Regions from separate parts of the Microtetraspora glauca genome, predicted to be linked through region 1. Evidence: riboswitches for the same ligand, from Rfam matches in the RefSeq annotation. Region 1 holds a riboswitch; each other region holds the start of a gene.
What was found. A riboswitch is a leader RNA that binds a small molecule or an ion and turns the genes downstream of it on or off. The one in region 1 is predicted to bind cobalamin.
Positions count from the first base shown of each region.

Region 1 (5,999 bases):
AGGACTCGGCGATCAGCGCGCTCATCCGGTCGACCGCCGCCACCGCGTCCGCACGGCGTTCGGCGGCGGGGATCAGGCCGAGATGGCGGGACGGGGTCGCCACACCGTCCACCCGGGGGATCACGCCGAGCACCGGCACGCCGCTCTCCGCCAGCGCGGCCCGGCAGATCTCCTCGTGCCGCTCGGAGCCGACCCGGTTGAGGATCACCCCCGCCAGCCGTACCCGCGTGTCGAACGAGACGAAGCCCTGCACCAGCGCGGCGACGGAACGGCCCTGCCTCGCGGCGTCCACCACCAGGACCACGGGCGCGCCGATCAGCCGCGCGACGTGCGCGGTGGAGGCGAACTCCTCCAGCCCGGCCCCGTCGTACAGGCCCATGACACCCTCGACCACGGCGAGGTCGGCGTCCCGCGCACCGTGCAGGAACAGCGGCGCGACCAGTTCCTCACCGGTCAGCCAGGGGTCCAGGTTGCGGCCGGGACGGCCGGTGGCGAGAGCGTGGTAGCCGGGGTCGATGTAGTCCGGCCCGACCTTGTGCGGCGAGACCCGCAGCCCCCGCGCGCGCAGCGCCGCCATCAGGCCCGTCGCGACCGTGGTCTTCCCGCTGCCCGAGGACGGCGCGGCGATCACCAGGCGCGGGATCACCATTCGATGCCCTTCTGGCCCTTCTGCCCGGCGTCCATGGGATGCCTGATCTTGCCCATCTCGGTCACCAGGTCGGCGGCCTCGACCAGTCTCGGGTCGGCGTCCCTGCCGGTGATCACGACGTGCTGGACGCCCGGTCGCGCCGCCAGGGTGTCGACCACCTCGGCGACGTCCAGCCAGCCCCATTTCAGGGGATAGGTGAATTCGTCCAGCACGTAGAAACGGTAGGTCTCGGCGGCCAGGTCACGCTTGATCTGCTCCCAGCCCTCGCGGGCGTCGGCGGCGTGGTCCTCCTCGCTGCCCGGCCTCTGGATCCACGACCAGCCCTCGCCCATCTTGTGCCAGGTCACCGGGCCGCCCTCGCCGGATTCACCGAGCACCCGCAGCGCGCGCTCCTCGCCGATGCGCCACTTGGCCGACTTGACGAACTGGAACACCCCGACGGGCCACCCCTGGTTCCAGGCGCGCAGCGCCATCCCGAACGCGGCGGTGGACTTGCCCTTCCCCGGCCCCGTGTGCACGATCAGCAACGGCCGGGTACGGCGCTGCCGCGTGGTGAGGCCGTCGTCCGGCACGATCGCCGGCTTGCCCTGCGGCATCTCAGACCGCCCTCCTGTAGTCGTTCCGCGGCTCGCCTCTTCGTCCGTCCCTCTGCTCGCGGACCAGCGCGCCGAGGCCACCGGCCGCCAGCGCGTCAAGCCGTACGGCGGGCGCGCCCAGCCGGGCGGCGAGGTCGAGAGCCAGGCCCAGCCGTACCGGACCGCTCTCGCAGTCCACCACGACACCGGCGGTACCGGCGAGCCGGGCGACCGCCCCGGCCACGTCGGACCCGGAGGTGGCCCGGCCGTCCGTGACCACCACCAGCAACGGCCGCCTGGCGGGATCACGCAGCCGTTCCACGCGCAGCACCTCGGCCGCGCGGCGCAACCCGGCGGCCAGCGGGGTACGGCCGCCGGTCGGCAGCTCCCGCAACCGCGCCGCACCCGCCTCGACCGAGGAGGTCGGCGGCAACACCAGATCGGCACCGGACCCCCTGAAGGTGATCAGCCCGACCTTGTCCCGCCGCTGGTAGGCGTCCAGGAGCAGGCTCAGCACCGCCGCCTTGACCTCGCGCATGCGCCTGCGCGCCGCCATCGAGCCGCTCGCGTCCACCACGAACAGCACGAGATTGCCCTCCCTGCCTTCGCGTATCGCCTCGCGCAGGTCGGTGTCGCGGACCAGCAGGCCGGGCCCGGTACGGCCGCGCTCACGCTGGTACGGCGCGGCGGCGCGCAGGGTCGCGGCCAGATGCGGCCGCTGGAGCCGCCCGGCCGGAACGCGCGAGCCGGTGGTGCGGCCGTTCGGGGTACGCGCCCGCGACCGCCGGCCGGAGGCGCCGTCTCCCAGGCCCGGCACCTGGAAGGCGCGCACCCGGTACGGCTCCGCCGCGGCGATCACCCGCTCGGCCGGCGGACCGTCCGGCGACCCGCCGTCCTCCCGTGGGGAATCCGACCCGAGTGAGCCGCCACCGGGACCGTCCGCACCGGGGCCGTCCGGACCACCGGGGCCGCCTGGACCGTCCGGGTCGTCGTCCGGATCCGGGTCATGGTCCCCGTTGTGGGAGTCACCGTGCTGGGAGTCACCGTGCTGGGAGAGGAGGTCGTCGAGGTGGGACTCGTCCAAACCGGGCGCGTCGAACGGATCACGCCGCCGGCGGTGCGGCAGGGAGAGCCGGGCGGCCTCGCGTACGTCCTCGGTCGTCACCTCGGTACGGCCCCGCCAGGCCGCGTGCGCGATGGCGGCGTTGGCGGTGACCAGGTCGGCGCGCAGCCCGTCGACCTCGAACGCTGCGCACACCGCCGCGATCTGGCGTAGCCGGGCGTCGGGCAGGACGACCTCCGCGACCCGTTCCCTGGCCTGGAGGATCCGCCGGGCCAGCGCCGCCTCCTCGGCCTCCCACCTCGCCGCGAACGCTCCGGGGTCGGCGTCGAAGGCCAGGCGGCGCCGTACGACCTCGGCACGTTCGGCCGGATCCCGGGACGCCCGCACCTCGACGGTCAGCCCGAACCGGTCCAGGAGCTGGGGCCGCAACTCGCCCTCCTCGGGGTTCATGGTGCCCACGAGCAGGAACCGCGCCGCGTGCCGTACCGACACGGACTCGCGCTCGACGAAGCAGGTGCCGAGCGCGGCGGCGTCGAGCAACAGGTCCACGAGGTGGTCGTGCAGCAGGTTGACCTCGTCGACGTAGAGAACGCCCCGGTGAGCGGCGGCGAGAAGACCGGGTTCGAACGCCTTGACCCCTTCGGTGAGCGCCCGTTCGATGTCGAGCGCGCCCACCAGCCGGTCCTCCGAGGCGCCGACGGGCAGTTCCACCAGCGCGGCCGGTCGTGCCCGCCACCCCTCGTCGACACCATGCGGCCCGTCGGGGCAGGACGGGTCGGGAGCGGAGGGGTCACAGGCGAACCGACATCCGGCGACTACCTCGACAGGCGGCAGCTGCGCGGCCAGCGCGCGGACGATGGTGGACTTGGCCGTTCCCTTCTCTCCACGCACCAGTACGCCGCCCACCCGAGGAGAGACCGCGTTGAGGATCAAGGCCAGCTTGAGATCGTCGAGCCCCACGACGGCGCTGAACGGATAGGCGGTGATCACAAAGATCCCTTCTGGATGGTCCTGTCCTCGCGCGCGGAGGCGGGCGGGTGGAAGTGCGGCAGGAGAGCGCGGCGGACTCGGGGATTTGTGGACGTACGGCCGGAGTGCTTGACACGGAGGCGGGGGCACCACCAGGCATCCACCGGACGCGCGCAGCCTGTGACGGGGGTCAGGACACGGGCCGGCGACGGGGGACGGCGGGTGGGGAGACCGTCGCGAGCCGTCGTCCCCGGACGGAGAAGGGACGGGGATGCGAGGTCGTCGGCTCGCTCATCGATGCCTCCTTGGGATGACGCGTCCCGCCAGATGAGGACGCGGCGGCCAAGTGACCTGGCTCCCGGAACTCGCGTTCCGGATACAGTGGCGCGACCGCACCGGCATCTCACCGGACTTCCCTCGGACCACCGCGAATCCTCGGGAACGTATCCCGCGGGGCTCGCGATCGTCAACTTCGCGGTGACCGGGTGGCGAGCGGCCTCGACCGGACCGGCAAGGGCTTCCAGCACCCGTGACGCTCCCCTGACCGAGCACACCGGCTCGTAGGGGCCGCTCCCACCGGTCGGCCCGTACCTGCGAGTTATAGGCAGATACCCCGCCTTGTCGCTAAATGGAGATCAGGCTTACGCTGAGTCCGCCTCGGCAAACGGGAAGTCCGGTGCGCGCCCCAGTCGGGACGCAAGTCCGGCGCGGCCCTCGCCACTGTGATCGGGAATCGTCTCACTCATCCGCGTACGCGGAAGCCACTGGGCGCCAGCCGCCTGGGAAGGCGAGCGAGATGTGCCAACCCGTCAGCCAGGAGACCGGCCAAGGCACGGAAACACCATCCACGAGGTGCTGGAAAGGTCGGGTTTCACCATGCACATCGCCGAGGGATTCCTCCCTCCCTTGCACGCGGCGGCCTGGACGGTCGCCGCCGCTCCCTTCGTCGTCCACGGTGTCGTTCGCCTCAATCGTCAGATCAAGGAGAACCCCGAGGCGAAGCTGCTCTTGGGGGCGTCGGGCGCCTTCTGCTTCGTCCTGTCCGCGCTGAAGATCCCCTCGGTCACCGGCAGTTGCTCGCACCCCACGGGCACCGGCCTGGGGGCCATCCTGTTCCGGCCGCCGGTGATGACCGTGCTGGGCACGATCACCCTGCTGTTCCAGGCGTTGCTGCTGGCCCACGGCGGGATCACCACGCTCGGGGCCAACGCGTTCTCCATGGCGATCGTCGGACCGTGGGCCGGTTACGGCGCGTACACGCTGGTCCGGCGCCTGGGCGGAGGGCTGCTCGGCGCGGTCTTCGCCGGGGCCTTCGTCGCCGACCTGGTGACGTACTGCGTGACGTCGGCCCAGCTGGCGCTCGCCTTCCCGGACCCGGCCGGCGGCTTCACCGGCGCTCTGACCAAGTTCGGCGCGATCTTCGCGGTGACCCAGATCCCGCTCGCCGTCAGCGAGGGGCTGCTCACCGTGCTCGTCGTGCGCCTGCTCCGCTCCACCAGCGCGGCCGAGCTGATCCGGCTCCGCGTCCTGAAGGAAGGCCAGGTGGCGTCGTGAAGCGCAACGTCCTCATCAACCTGCTCCTACTGGCCGCCGTCGCCGCGCTCGCCGTACTGCCGCTGGCGATCGGATCGGGTGAGGGGAAGGAGGAGCCGTTCACCGGCGCGGACACGCAGGCGGAGACGGCGATCACCGAGCTCGCGCCGGACTACGAGCCGTGGTTCTCCTCGCTGTACGAGCCTCCGTCGGGGGAGATCGAGTCCGCGCTGTTCGCGTTGCAGGCGGCGATCGGCGCCGGTTTCCTCGGTTACTACTTCGGCGTCGCGCGTACCCGCAACAAGCTGCGGCCCGCATCAGCGGGTCACACAGCGCCGGGCCGCACAGCCGCGGGTCACGCGGTGCCGGGTTCGGCGGCAGGTCTCGACGCCGCCGGGCCCGGCGCGCCTACCTCCTGAGCCGGGCACGTGCTCGCCATCGACGTCGCCGCCTATCGGAGTCCGTGGCGGCGGCGCCATCCCGCGGCCAAGGCGGTACTGGCGGGAGGGCTGCTCCTGAGTGCCCTGCTGTTGCCGCCCTGGCCGGGTGCTCCCATCACGGCGGTGATCACTCTCGTGGTCGCGCTGGGCTGGGCCCGCGTACCGCCGCGCGCGTTCCTGCGCTCGGCGCGCGCCCCGCTGGCGTTCATCGTCACCGGCTCGGTTACCTTCCTGATCAGCGTCGACACGTCCGGGCTCGCCTGGGCACCCGGCGGCGCGGTCCGGGCGGGCGAGGTGATCGGCCGTTGCGTGGCCGCCGTCTTCTGCCAGCTCCTGTTCGCCATGACGACCCCACTGGCCGACGTACTGCCCCGGATCGCGCGCCGGCCCGGCCTGTCCGGTCTCGCGGAGGTGGCCGGGCTGGTCTACCGCATGCTGTCCGTGGTGCTGGAGACGGTCAACGCCATCCGACGCGCCCAGGCGGACCGGCTGGGCACCCGGTCGTGGCGGACCCGGTGGAGATCGGTCATCGGGCTGGCCGCCCAGGTCTTCGTCCTGTCCTTCGACCGGGCACGCCGTCTGGAGGCCGGACTGAGCGACCGCGGCTACACGGGAAGCCTCGCTGTCAGCGTCGACAGCCTCCCTCTGACCGGCCGCTTTCTGGCGCTGGCCCCGCTTCCCGGTCTCGTTTCTGCCGGGTTGACCCTCGCGCTGACCTCCGCGTGCACCGTCGCCTGAGCTCTACCCGGAGCATTACTCGAAGCATTACT
Region 1 is NZ_JBFALK010000033.1:7,270-13,268, reverse strand. Features, by position in the region: gene AB0I59_RS39045 (cobyrinic acid a,c-diamide synthase CobB) at 1-649, opposite strand, end outside; gene cobO (cob(I)yrinic acid a,c-diamide adenosyltransferase) at 643-1,245, opposite strand; gene AB0I59_RS39035 (putative cobaltochelatase) at 1,247-3,283, opposite strand; cobalamin riboswitch at 3,883-4,100, shown strand; gene AB0I59_RS39030 (energy-coupling factor ABC transporter permease) at 4,109-4,810, shown strand; gene AB0I59_RS39025 (energy-coupling factor ABC transporter substrate-binding protein) at 4,807-5,208, shown strand; gene cbiQ (cobalt ECF transporter T component CbiQ) at 5,218-5,967, shown strand.

Region 2 (5,999 bases), on a different contig from region 1:
CCCCGGGACGTCGCCGGTCCGCTCGGGACACGGGATAGGGCCGATGTCGAGGATGTCGACGACCAGGAGGTCGCCTGGCTCCGCCCCCTCGACCGCGAAGGGCCCGCTCAGCATGTGCACCTGGGTCAGGTCGATGTCCCGCACGTCGTTGGCGGAGTCGTTGTTGCCGACCTGGCAGTCGGTCCAGTCCCGGCATTCGACGCGGAACTCGTCCCCGGGCCGGACGGTGGCGACCGCGGGGATGTCGGGGTGCCAGCGGTTGTGCCCTGGTACGGCCTGCTCGCGCATGGACTTCGACTGGTCGATGCTGAACACGACTTTCGGCATGAGACGTCCTCTTTCTGGATCGGTGCCGGATCGGCTCCGGATCAGTGAGCGGCCACGACGCGGCGAACACGACCACGCCGAACGCCCGGGACCCACCCCTCGATCGCCCCCACCCATCCCGTGTACCTGGTGAGGTGCTCGCGTTTCAGGCCGAGCGACAGGAAGAAGAACCACGGGAACGGCCAGGAGAGCCAGATGACGCCGAACGGCGGGTCCCCGAGTATCTGGAAGCCCGCGTACGAATAGCCCAGCGCCGTGATGGCCACGAACAGTGAGAAATACCCGGCTCCCGTGGTGCCGAACCCTCCGAGAATGGTGAGGCCCACATACAGATAGGTGAAGACGAAAAGGTAACCGCCCCGGCGCGGAGAGAATGGTCCTCGCTCCACCGTCCGACCCCTGGCGGCGTCAGGTCGTTCATGAACGGCACTGTGGCCGGGGTCAGGGTCGGGGCAGGCGGGCCAGTGCCGGGTGCGGCGGTCGCGCGGGCCGCCCCGAGGCCCGCCTTCCGGGCACGCCGCCCGGCGCGCTCCCGGACGTACCGCCCGGCGCCGGGACGACCTCGGGCGCCTCCCGGCTGCGCTCCTCCCGGGCCAGGCTCGCGGCCAGCGCCGGATGCACCCTGCGCAGGTGGGGCCCGGAGAAGCGGCGGCGCGCGGGCTCCTCACAGGCGGAGCAGTCACGGGTCTCCGGCGCGGTCCCCATCGGAAGGAACACGTCGAACGGCCCGCAGTCCGGACAGAGATATTCATAAATCGCCATGGGCACCTCAGAAACCGCCGGACAGCCCCGCACCCGAGCGTGGCCATATAGGACCAGACAACCCATACAAAGTGTTATCTGTCAAGATAAGTCCGCTGATCGTCCATTGCGCTGTCAGACGTAATATCCGAGGTCAATAATCGTTGAATCACCGGGAGGTGTATATGGCCCGGAGAATGCCGTTCATTTCCGTCCGCGGGCGCTTTTATTTGCGAGATTTTCCGCTTCTCGTGTTGAAGGGGTGGTGAAGGCGGCGGGTCCCGTCCGCCTGCGAGAGACCCGCAAGATCCGACATTTCATCACTAACCGTGATGGGTCGTACTCTGACGGTACAAGGGGCTCTCGGGGGAGGGGTACCGATTTGCGGCGCCGCGCGTTTCTTGCACTGGGGGTGGGCCTGCTCCCTCTGTCGGCCGGATGCGGAACGGACCGGCCCCGGGGCGGCCCCCCGATCTCCCTGGTCGTCCCCGCCCAGGTGGGGGCCCAGGGTGGCCCGTTCGCCAGGGAGCTGAAGACCCTCATCGAGCACCAGAGACTGGCCGGGAAGGTCGAGATCCGCACCCGATCGGCGGACACCGGGGCACGCGCCCTGGGGTTCGCCGCCAGGGCGGACTCCGACGACCTGATGGTCACCGGTTCCACCCTCGTCGCCGTCGCGGCGACGAACGGATCCGGCGGCCTCATCGAAGGGACCTCCCCGCTCGCCCGGTTCGCCGGCGAGTGGGTGGTGATGGTCACCGGGCCGCATTCCGGGTTCCGCACCTTCGACGACCTGGCCGCGGCCCTGGCCCGCGACCCGGCCCGGCTGCGGCTCGCCGGGCGGGACACCGGCGGCCCCGACCATGTGCTCTACGGTCTGACCGCGCAGGGGCTCGGGATCGACGCCCGCTCGCTCAACTACGCGGCGTTCCCCGACCTCTCCCACGTGCTCGCCGCGACGCTCGACGGCAGGGCCGTCGCCGGGCTCGGCGGCCGGCGGGAGCTCGCGGCCCACATCCGAGCCGGACGGGTGCGGCCGCTGGCCGTCTCGTCACGGGAGCGGCTGGACGGCGTGGACGCGCCGACCCTGATGGAGTCCGGCGTGCGCATGCAGTACGCGCACTGGACCGGGCTCCTCGGCCCCGGCCGGCTGGGCGACCAGGAGCGGGAGCGGCTGCTCGACCTGTGCCGCTCCATCGCGGACCTGCCCGGCTGGACGGACGCCTGCCGCGCCAACGGCTGGGTGCCGATGTACCTGGACGGCGACGACTTCCGCCAGTGGCTGGGCACCGAGGCGCGCCGTACCAAAGCGGTGCTCGGAGACCTCGGACTGCTCTGAACCGCCCTCGCGCGAACGCGCCGAGAGGCGTCGCTCGGGCACCGATACCCACGGATCGGCACAATTTGTTGTGGTGGTTGCGTCCGGCGGCACTACATGTAGGATCCTCCACGTTGCTGGTTCACCCCACGCCCGGGGTGAGGCAAGAGGGAACCCGGTGCGAGTCCGGGACTGCCCCGCAGCGGTGAGCGGGAACGACCGCCGTCAGATCGAGCACTGGGCCGTCCACCGGCCCGGGAAGCGACGGCCAGTAGGTCCGGCGCGCGAGAGCCGTACCCGGCCCGAGCGACGCCACGCCCGCGAGTCCGAAGACCTGCCGGCGACGCGCGCGCGGACCGGACGTCCGCGCGCGTTGTGTCCGGGCCTCGAGGGAGGGCCCGCCGACGAGCGACGCGCCGGCAACGGCGCGAGCATGCCCGCTCCGACGCGTACGCCCGCCTCCCGAGGCCCTGACGGGGTTCCGACTCGGGAGGGGAGATCACGTGACACTGGCCACGATCGCGGAATCGGGGGCCGAGGCCCGGTGGGCGGCGATCGAGGAGGCGGCGGCGCGGGTCGTCACCGATCCGGAGAACTCGAAGGCCGCCGCCCGGCTGCTGGCCGCGCTGATCGCCGACGAGGCGGCGGAGCACGGCGTACCCGCCTCCTCCGCCTCCTCGGGCTTCTCCCAGTCGGTGGCCGCGACCCACGCGGAGGGCCTGGTCCACGACGAACTGGCCGCGTTCGTCGCGCGGCACGCCGCCGAACTGGACGCGATCGTCGATCACACGGCGGACGAGCGGTTCGAGTACTTCGGGCTGCGCACGGTCTACGACCGCTACCTGCTGCGCCACCCGGTCACCCGCAAAGTCCTTGAGCGCCCGCAGCACTTCTTCCTGCGTGTCGCGTGCGGGCTGGCGTACCGGTCGGGCCTCTCGGGGGTCGCCGAGGCGGCCGAGCTCTACCGGCTCATGTCGACGCTGTCCTACCTGCCGAGCTCTCCGACGTTGTTCAACTCGGGGGCGCGCCGGCCGCAGCTCTCCTCCTGCTTCCTGCTCGACTCGCCGCGTGACGAGCTGGAGAGCATCTACGAGCGCTACGGCCAGGTCGCCAGGCTGTCCAAATACGCGGGCGGCATCGGCGTCTCCTGGACCAGGGTCCGCGCCCGGGGTTCGCTGATCAGGGGCACCAACGGGCACTCCAACGGGATCGTGCCGTGGCTGCGCACCCTCGACTCCTCCGTCGCGGCGGTCAACCAGGGCGGGCGGCGTAAGGGCGCGGCGTGCGTCTACCTGGAGACCTGGCACGCGGACATCGAGGAGTTCCTGGAACTGCGCGACAACACCGGCGAGGACGCCCGCCGCACGCACAACCTCAACCTGGCCAACTGGGTGCCGGACGAGTTCATGCGCCGGGTCGAGGCGGACGCCATGTGGTCGCTGTTCGACCCGAAGGAGGTCCCGGAGCTGACCGACCTGTGGGGAGAGGCGTTCGACGCCGCGTACCGGGCCGCCGAGAACGAAGGCCGCCAGGTCCGGCGGATCCCGGCCCGCACGCTCTACGGCCGCATGATGCGCACCCTCGCCCAGACCGGCAACGGCTGGATGACCTTCAAGGACGCCGCCAACCGGACCTCGAACCAGACGGCCCTCCCGCAGAACGTCATCCACCTCTCCAACCTCTGCACGGAGATCCTTGAGGTGACCGGCGACACCGAGACCGCCGTCTGCAACCTCGGCTCGATCAACCTCGCCGCGCATCTCGCCACCCGCACCGGAGCCACCCGCCCCGGAGCCACCCGCCCCGCCGACCCGGCCGGCGGCGTCGACTGGGCCCGGCTCCGCGCCACCGTCCGCACCGCCGTACGGTTCCTGGACCGGACCATCGACCTCGGGTTCTACCCGACGCCCGAGGCCGAGGCGGCCAACCGGAGATGGCGGCCCATCGGGCTCGGCGTGATGGGCCTCGCGGACGTGTTCTTCGCCCTGCGGCTGCCCTTCGACTCGCCGGAGGCGCTCGCCCTGTCGACCCGGATCGCCGAGGAGATCGCCCTCGCGGCGTACGGAACCTCCGCAGACCTCGCGGTGGAGCGCGGACGGCACCCGGCCTACGACGACACCCGCGCCGCCCGCGGCGTGCTGCACCCCGACCACTATCAGGGCGGCGCGGTCGGCGACTCCGGGAGCGCCGGCCGGAGCGGGGAGTGGGCGGCCCTGCGCGCGAGGATCGCCGAGACCGGGCTGCGGAACTCGCTGATGATCGCGATCGCGCCGACGGCCACCATCGCGTCGATCGCCGGATGCTACGAGTGCATCGAGCCCCAGGTCTCCAACGTGTTCAAGCGGGAGACCCTGTCGGGTGAGTTCCTCCAGGTCAACCGCTATCTCGTCGCCGACCTCCAGGCCCTCGGGCTGTGGACGCAGGAGATGCGGGACGCCATCAAGCGGGCCGACGGCTCGATCCAGGACGTCCCCGGCATCCCCGGCGAGCTGCGCACGCTCTACCGGACGGCCTGGGAGCTGCCCCAGAAGGCGCTCATCGACCTCGCCGCCGCGCGCCAGCCGTACATCGACCAGGCGCAGTCGCTCAACCTCTTCATGGCGACGCCGACGATCGGCAAGCTCTCGTCGATGTACGCGTACGCCTGGCGGGCCGGCCTGAAGACCACCTACTACCTGCGGTCCCGCCCGGCGACCAGGATCAGCCAGACCACCGTGCCCACCGTGCCCACCGTGCCCGCCGCGCGCGGCACCGGGGCGCCGGCCGTACCGGATCCGGAGGCCGTGGCGTGCTCCCTGGAGAACCCCGAGATCTGCGACGCGTGCCAGTAGCCGCCCCGTACGCGCCCGCACCGCAGCCGCCCCCAGCCGTACCGACGCCAGAAAGCGTGATCACGATGTTGCTCGACCCCGGGATGGACCTGACCCTCAGGCCGATGCGCTACCCCGACTTCTACGAGAGGTACCGCGCGGCGATCAGGAACACGTGGACGGTGGAGGAGGTGGACCTCCATTCCGACCTCGCCGACCTGGTCAAGCTGGACGCGGGGGAGCGACACCTGATCAACCGGCTCGTCGCGTTCTTCGCCACGGGGGACTCCATCGTGGCCAACAACCTCGTGCTCAACCTGTACCAGCACATCAACGCGCCGGAGGCGCGGCTCTACCTCAGCAGGCAGCTGTTCGAGGAGGCCGTGCACGTGCAGTTCTACCTCACGCTCCTCGACACCTACCTGCCCGACCCTGACGAGCGGGCCAAGGCGTTCGCCGCCGTCGAGCACATCCCCTCGATCCGCGACAAGGCCGAGTTCTGCTTCCGGTGGATCGACTCCATCAACGGTCTGACCCGGCTGGAGACCAGGGACGACAGGCGCAGATTCCTGCTCAACCTGATCTGCTTCGCCGCCTGCATCGAGGGACTGTTCTTCTACGGCGCGTTCGCCTACGTCTACTGGCTGCGTTCCCGCGGTCTGCTCGGCGGGCTGGCTACCGGGACGAACTGGGTGTTCCGCGACGAGTCCATGCACATGGAGTTCGCCTTCAGCGTCGTGGACACGGTCAGGGCCGAGGAGCCCGACCTCTTCGACGACGAGCTCGGCGCCCAGGTCACCCGC
Region 2 is NZ_JBFALK010000024.1:50,472-56,470, reverse strand. Features, by position in the region: gene fmdA (formamidase) at 1-327, opposite strand, end outside; gene AB0I59_RS34565 (AmiS/UreI family transporter) at 369-716, opposite strand; gene AB0I59_RS34560 (FmdB family zinc ribbon protein) at 769-1,089, opposite strand; gene AB0I59_RS34555 (Bug family tripartite tricarboxylate transporter substrate binding protein) at 1,481-2,407, shown strand; cobalamin riboswitch at 2,508-2,742, shown strand; gene AB0I59_RS34550 (ribonucleoside-diphosphate reductase subunit alpha) at 2,890-5,217, shown strand; gene AB0I59_RS34545 (ribonucleotide-diphosphate reductase subunit beta) at 5,283-5,999, shown strand, end outside.
Region 2: it holds a riboswitch for cobalamin, as region 1 does, so the genes downstream of both, AB0I59_RS34550 (ribonucleoside-diphosphate reductase subunit alpha) here and AB0I59_RS39030 (energy-coupling factor ABC transporter permease) in region 1, are expected to answer to the same signal.

Region 3 (5,999 bases), on a different contig from region 1:
ACGACGATCCCGCTCATCCGTGTGCGAAGCCCTTGCCGGTGCGGTCCAGCGGGTCGGGCTCCAGGCCGAGGTAGGTGGCCCGGAGTTCGTCCCAGGCGGCCAGCCGGGTGAAGTCCGGCGGGTCGAGGACCTGCTGGCGGTCGGTGAGGAACGGGTTGGGCAGCAGTACGGTCATGAGCTGCTCGTCCCGGCCGTTGAAGAGGCGGACGCCCCAGGAGGTCGGGCTGCCGTCGGCGCCGACGCGGCGGTACATCTCGGCGCGGGCGCAGCGGCGGATCCGGCCGAGTTCGGGGCCGCTGGCGGTGTGCTCGCCGATGCACAGATGGAAGTGCCAGCGGCCGAAGTCGACGGTGACATAGCCGTCGTACAGGCTGATCCGCTCGGGCGCGTTGGGTGCGGCGACCTCCCAGGCGGCGCCCTGGATGATCACGCCGAACCAGATGTGCTCCCAGTACTTGTCGAAGATGTCCTTCACCAGGGACAGGAGGGTCTGCTCGTCGGTGGGCAGCTCCCAGACGTGCAGGGTGCCGGTGCCCTCTTCTTCGACGACGGTGTGGTTCATCGGGCTCCTTGAGATTCTCGTATGGCACGGGCCCACTGCTCGTGCCGCGTGCCGGGGGCGATCAGGGCACAGTCGCCGCACTTACCGCCGCCGGGCAGGCGGTAGTACAGGCAGCAGCTGCGCCGGACGAAGAACGGATGGCCGGGCGCCGGTTCCGCCAGCTCACCGGTGTCGCGCAGTGGGCCCAGGTCCAGCAGCTCGCGGCCCAGCGTGACGGCCGTGTCGCTTCGTTCGGGGCGTACGCGGGCGAGGGTGCGGACGGTCCCGGCCAGCGCGGAGGCCGCGTTGCCCCACAGCAGGCCCGGTGCGATCTTCACGACAGCCTGGAACGCCGCGGCGAGCGGTTCCAACAGCCCGGTCACCACGGTGTGGTGCAGCCGTTCTGTGACCCGTGCCGGGTCGCGGACCTGCCATCCGTCGAGGCCTGTGGCGCGCAGCGGCAGCGGTCCGCTGGGCGCCGCCTGCCAGTGGATCCGTCCGGGATCCAGGTCGATGAGCAGGTCGTGGGCGATCGCCGCGCCGAGGGGAGGTGACCAGAGGCGGGCGGCGATCCCCTGGAACAGGATCGAGGCGGCAACCCGGGTTTCGGTGGTGTTCAGCCGCTCGGCGACGTCGGCGATCCTTTTCTCCAGGACGCCGGTATCGGTGAACAGGTCGGTGAGTGGCCGCCACCCGGCCTCGACCTCACCGATGCCGAGTTCGAAGTAGCCGCCGACCGTGGAGACGTCGGAGACCGCGCCTGACACGGTCAGGGGAGTGGCGGGCCGCAGCGTCGGAGGTGTCTCCCGCAGCGTGTCGGCCGCGTGGCGGCTCCACGCCGCGAGCTCGGGAATCGTGGCGAACCTGATGACGTCGCCGTCGAAGGCCGCCACGTATCCGTTGCCCGTACGCCGTACCGCCAGCTCGACGGCCTCGCCATCGGGACCGGGTCCGGCACCGGAATCAGCACCGGAATCAGCACCGGCATCGCAGCGGGCAGACCGTACAGCGGCCTCGCCGGTACGGCGGACCGCGGCCGTACGCCAGCCTTCTCTGGCCAGCGCGCGTTCCAGCAGCGGGCGGTGGATGTCGTCGGCGGTCACACGCACTCTTCCTCCGCTGCCCGTCTGGAGCACGAACACGCCGGAGGCGGGGTCGAAGGACAGATCGTCGCCGTCGAAGGCGGCACCGATCACTCCCCGGGCGGTCAGCTCCTCCGGCGTCCCGGCGTGCAGGAGGCCGCCGGGGGCGAGCAGCCAGATCCGGTCGGCGACCCGCAGCGCCAGCTCCAGGTCGTGCGTGGACACCACGACGGCGAGCCCCCTCTCGCGGGCGAGGCGGCGCAGCAGGCCCATCAGCGCCACCCGGGAGGTGACGTCCAGGAACGCGGTCGGCTCGTCCAGCAGGATTGCCGAAGGCTGCTGCGCCAGGGCGCGGGCGACCAGCACCCGCTGGCGCTCACCGTCGGACAGCTCGGTCACCGGACGGTCGGCCAGATGGACGGCGTGGACCGCCTCCAGCGCCCAGGTGACGATCTCGCCGTCCGCGGCCGACAGCCGTCCGGTGAACCCGGTGTGCGGGTGCCGTCCCAGCCCGGCCAGTTCTCGGGCGGTCAGCAGGGCGGGCAGGTCCCGCTCGGTGAGCACGACGGCGAGCCGCCGGGCCAGCTCACTCGCCGGCACCGACTCGATCGCGGCGCCGTCGATGAGGACCCGCCCGTCCAGGGCGGGCTGCAGTCCGGCCATGGTCCGCAGCAGGGTGGACTTGCCCGCACCGTTCGGGCCGATCAGCACGGTGAGCGCACCGGGTGCGGCGGTCGCGTCCAGGCCGTCCAGTACCCGCCGCTCACCGTGGCCGCGCCGCGCCGGGTATCCGGCACACACGCCGTCCAGGCGCAAACCCCGATCGTCCATGGTCACACCGCCAGTCCGGTACGGGCCGCGCGGCTGCGCAGCAGTACGGCGATCACCACGGGCGCGCCGAGGATGGTGGTCACCGCGTTGAGGGGAAGCACGACCCCGCCGCCCGGCACCTGGGCGGCCACGCAGCACAGCAGCGCCACCGCGGCGCCGAGCAGCGCCACCCCGGGCAGGAGCAGCCGATGGTCGGCGGTGCCCAGCGTCAGCCGGGCCACATGCGGTACGGCCAGGCCGAGGAAGGCGACCGGCCCGCAGAAGGCGGTCACCGCGCCGGCCAGCACGGAGGACACCAGCAGGGTGAGCGTGCGGGTCAGCCGCACCCGCACCCCCATCGTGCGGGCGTAGTTCTCGCCGAGAAGCAGCGCGTTGAGCGGCTTGACCCCGGCCAGCGCCGCCGCCAGCGCGACCAGACAGACCGGGCCGAACATGGCGAGATCGGGCCACGTGGTCCCGGCGAAGCTGCCCAAGCCCCAGCTGATGAACTGCTGGGCGCGCTGCGGGTCGGTGTACACGAGCAGCACCGTGATGATCGAGGTGGCGGCCGAGCCGACCATCACCCCGACGATCAGCAGCGTGACCACGGACCGCACCCGCCGCGACAGCGCGAGCACGAGAGCGAGCACCGCCGCCGCCCCGGCGGAGGCGGCGACCACGACTCCGGCCCGGCCGAGCCCGGCCACGCCGGCGGTGAACGCGCCCGCCGTCCCGCCCCAGCCGATGATGATCAGTGAGACGCCCAGGCTCGCGCCGGAGCTCACCCCGAGGATGTACGGCTCGGCCAGCGGGTTGCGGAACAACGTCTGCATCTGCACCCCGGCCACGCCCAGGGCGGCTCCGGCCAGGGCCGCGGTCATCGCGCGCGGAAGCCGCACCGTCCAGATGATCTCGCGGACGGCGGGGTCGGCGGTGCCGTCGCGCAGCAGCGCGGGCAGCGCCCGGGACAGGGGGATCGCGGTGGAACCGAGCGTGACGGCCAGCGCGAACGTGACCGGCACCGCGATCACCATGATCGAGAGGACCACCGTCCGGCGGCGAGCCGCCGCCGGGACGGTCGTCAGTGCCGCTGCGGTCACTTGGTCATCTTCTGGTAGAAGGTGAACGCGTGGCCGGGCGCGAGGTCGGGATGCAGGATGGCCACCAGATCGCCCAGGACCAGGTCGGGACGGGCGACGCCGCGCTCCCAGTAGTCGTTGCCGCCGCCCGGGCCCATGGTCTTGTTGGCCGACCACACCTCACCGGTCCCGTACGCGGAGAACGTGGCGTAGCGGGCGTCGGACTTCTTCACATCGCCGAGGGTCTTCCACTCGTTGACGATGGCGAGCCACACCTTGGCGTCCTTGGCCTTGGCCAGCACCGCCTCCAGGTCGAGTGTGGTGCCGCCCGAGCCGGAGGTGTCCGCCCACGGGTAGGTCCCGCCCGCGTCCTTGATCAGTCCGGCGACGTAGCTGCCGCCGTTGGGCATCGACCACTGGCCCTGGTACATCTGGCCGGGCAGCACGGCGACCGGGGTGGCCGCCTTCGCCTTGGCGGTGAGCGACGTGTAGTCGGACTCGATCTTGCCGAACACCTCGTTCGCCGTGGACTCGGTGCCGGTGAGCGCGGCCATCAGCCTGATCCACTCGGCCCGGCCGAGGGCGGTGGACTCCAGCCACTCGGCGTTGGCTACCACTTTGATCCCGGCCTGGCGCAGCGGACCGTACGCCTTGTCCTCGGTGCCCTGCGTCATGAGCACGTCGGGCCTCGCGCCGATGACCTTCTCGGTGTCGATCTCCTGTCCGGAGGCGTACTCGGTGACCGCGCCGGACTTCACCCGCTCCAGCACCTCGGGGGAGGTGATGTATCCGGCGGAGGCCACGGCCTTGAGCCGGTCCAGCACGCCCAGTTCGGTGATGAACGGCAGGTGCGTGGTGGAGGCGGAGTACAGCGACTCGATGGGCGTCTCGACGGTGACCGCGCCGGCGAGGCCGCCGGTCAGCTCGGGGGCGGGCGTGCCGCAGCGCACCAGCACGTACGTCTCCGGCTTGGCGCCGGGTGCGGGCTCCTTGACCGTGACGACCTGGTAGTTCTTGGCGTACGTGAGGGTGAAGTTGGTGGCGTGCGTCAGGGTCTGCTTGACCGGGAAGTAGTCCGCGTTCGCGTCGTAGGAGGTGACGCAGCGACCCTCAGCCGCCGAGGCGGCCGTCGCGGGGGACGCGGACGGTTCGGTTCCGCCGCAGGCGGTGGCGGTGAGCAGGATCGCGGGCAGGACGGCGAGCAGCGCGCTGTGGATCGGGCGGGGGATACCCATCGATGGTCTCCTGGGAACGGGCCGCGACCGCCATTCCTCGATAGCGCGACGCGGCGGGCGAGGAGCCGGATCACCAGGAGAGTCCCGCCACGGCGGCCGGTTCCGCGACCGTCAGCCATGAAGCAGCCGACTGGAAAGCCGGTAACCGTACCGCGGGCAGGGAGAAGGACCTTACGCCGGTTACACGGCATGGCGGCCACCGTCCTCTCTTGGGGAGATCCGCCCCAATTTCTGTGAGGAGGCGACCGCGTGAGTCTCCTGGCTCTCGGGTCGAAGCTCGCCCCGGCCTTCCCACCCGCGTAAGGGCAGTGGCGTCGTCGGGGTTCGCTCGCCGATCACAGTGGCGGGACCGCGCCGGATTCACACCGGCTTCCTCGTTCCGCCGTCGCCTTCGCGACCATGGTCGCATACGACGCATAGCTCACCAAGGACCGGGTTCGTGCGGATGGTTCCGGCTACCGCGCCTGGCTGGTCGCGCCACCGCCGACGACCTCGCCGACAACCGGGCATCTCCCAGGTGGGAGCCGAGTCGTACCGGGAAGAGGGGCTCGACCTGATCGCGGAGCTCGGCCTGCGTGCCGTGGCGATCCCGCACACGACAACGCTGCAGGCCGGACAGCCTTGTGGTCTTTGACAGCGCGACGACAAGCCATATGCTGCGACCTCGGCGCCGCGTTGTCACAGATCGGAACGCCGCACTGTCTTTCAGACGACCGGACGTCGCGGAGCGACAGGAGCGAGATCTTGCCACCAGCCGGCACCACCATCCGGATCCGGGTCCGGATGAGCGCGCGCGCCATCGATGAGCCGCACCGTGTTTCGAGCCCGCTCGAGCTGCTGTTCGATCTCACCTTCGTGGTCGCGGTCGCGGTCGTCACCGCCCAGTTCGCGCACAGCGTCGCCGACGGTCATGGCCTCGCCGGGCTGGTCCCGTTCCTCCAGGTCTTCTTCGCGATCTGGTGGGCGTGGATGAACTTCACGTGGTTCGCTTCGTCCTACGACACCGACGATGTCGCCTATCGGCTGCTGACCATGGTGCAGATGGCGGGCGTGCTGGTGCTCGCCGCCGGTGTGCCGGCCGCGGCCGGTCACTCCGATTACGGAATCGTCACGCTGGGCTACCTCGTCATGAGGACGGCGCTCGTCGCCCAATGGCTGCGGGCCGGTTTCGAGGACCCGGCGAGCCGCCGCACCGCGCTGCGCTACGCCGCCGGCATCAGCCTCGTGCAGATGGGCTGGCTGCTTCGCTTCT
Region 3 is NZ_JBFALK010000003.1:13,239-19,237, reverse strand. Features, by position in the region: gene AB0I59_RS06300 (DUF7676 family protein) at 14-562, opposite strand; gene AB0I59_RS06295 (ATP-binding cassette domain-containing protein) at 559-2,454, opposite strand; gene AB0I59_RS06290 (FecCD family ABC transporter permease) at 2,457-3,533, opposite strand; gene AB0I59_RS06285 (ABC transporter substrate-binding protein) at 3,530-4,747, opposite strand; cobalamin riboswitch at 4,977-5,167, opposite strand; gene AB0I59_RS06280 (low temperature requirement protein A) at 5,492-5,999, shown strand, end outside.
Region 3: it holds a riboswitch for cobalamin, as region 1 does, so the genes downstream of both, AB0I59_RS06285 (ABC transporter substrate-binding protein) here and AB0I59_RS39030 (energy-coupling factor ABC transporter permease) in region 1, are expected to answer to the same signal.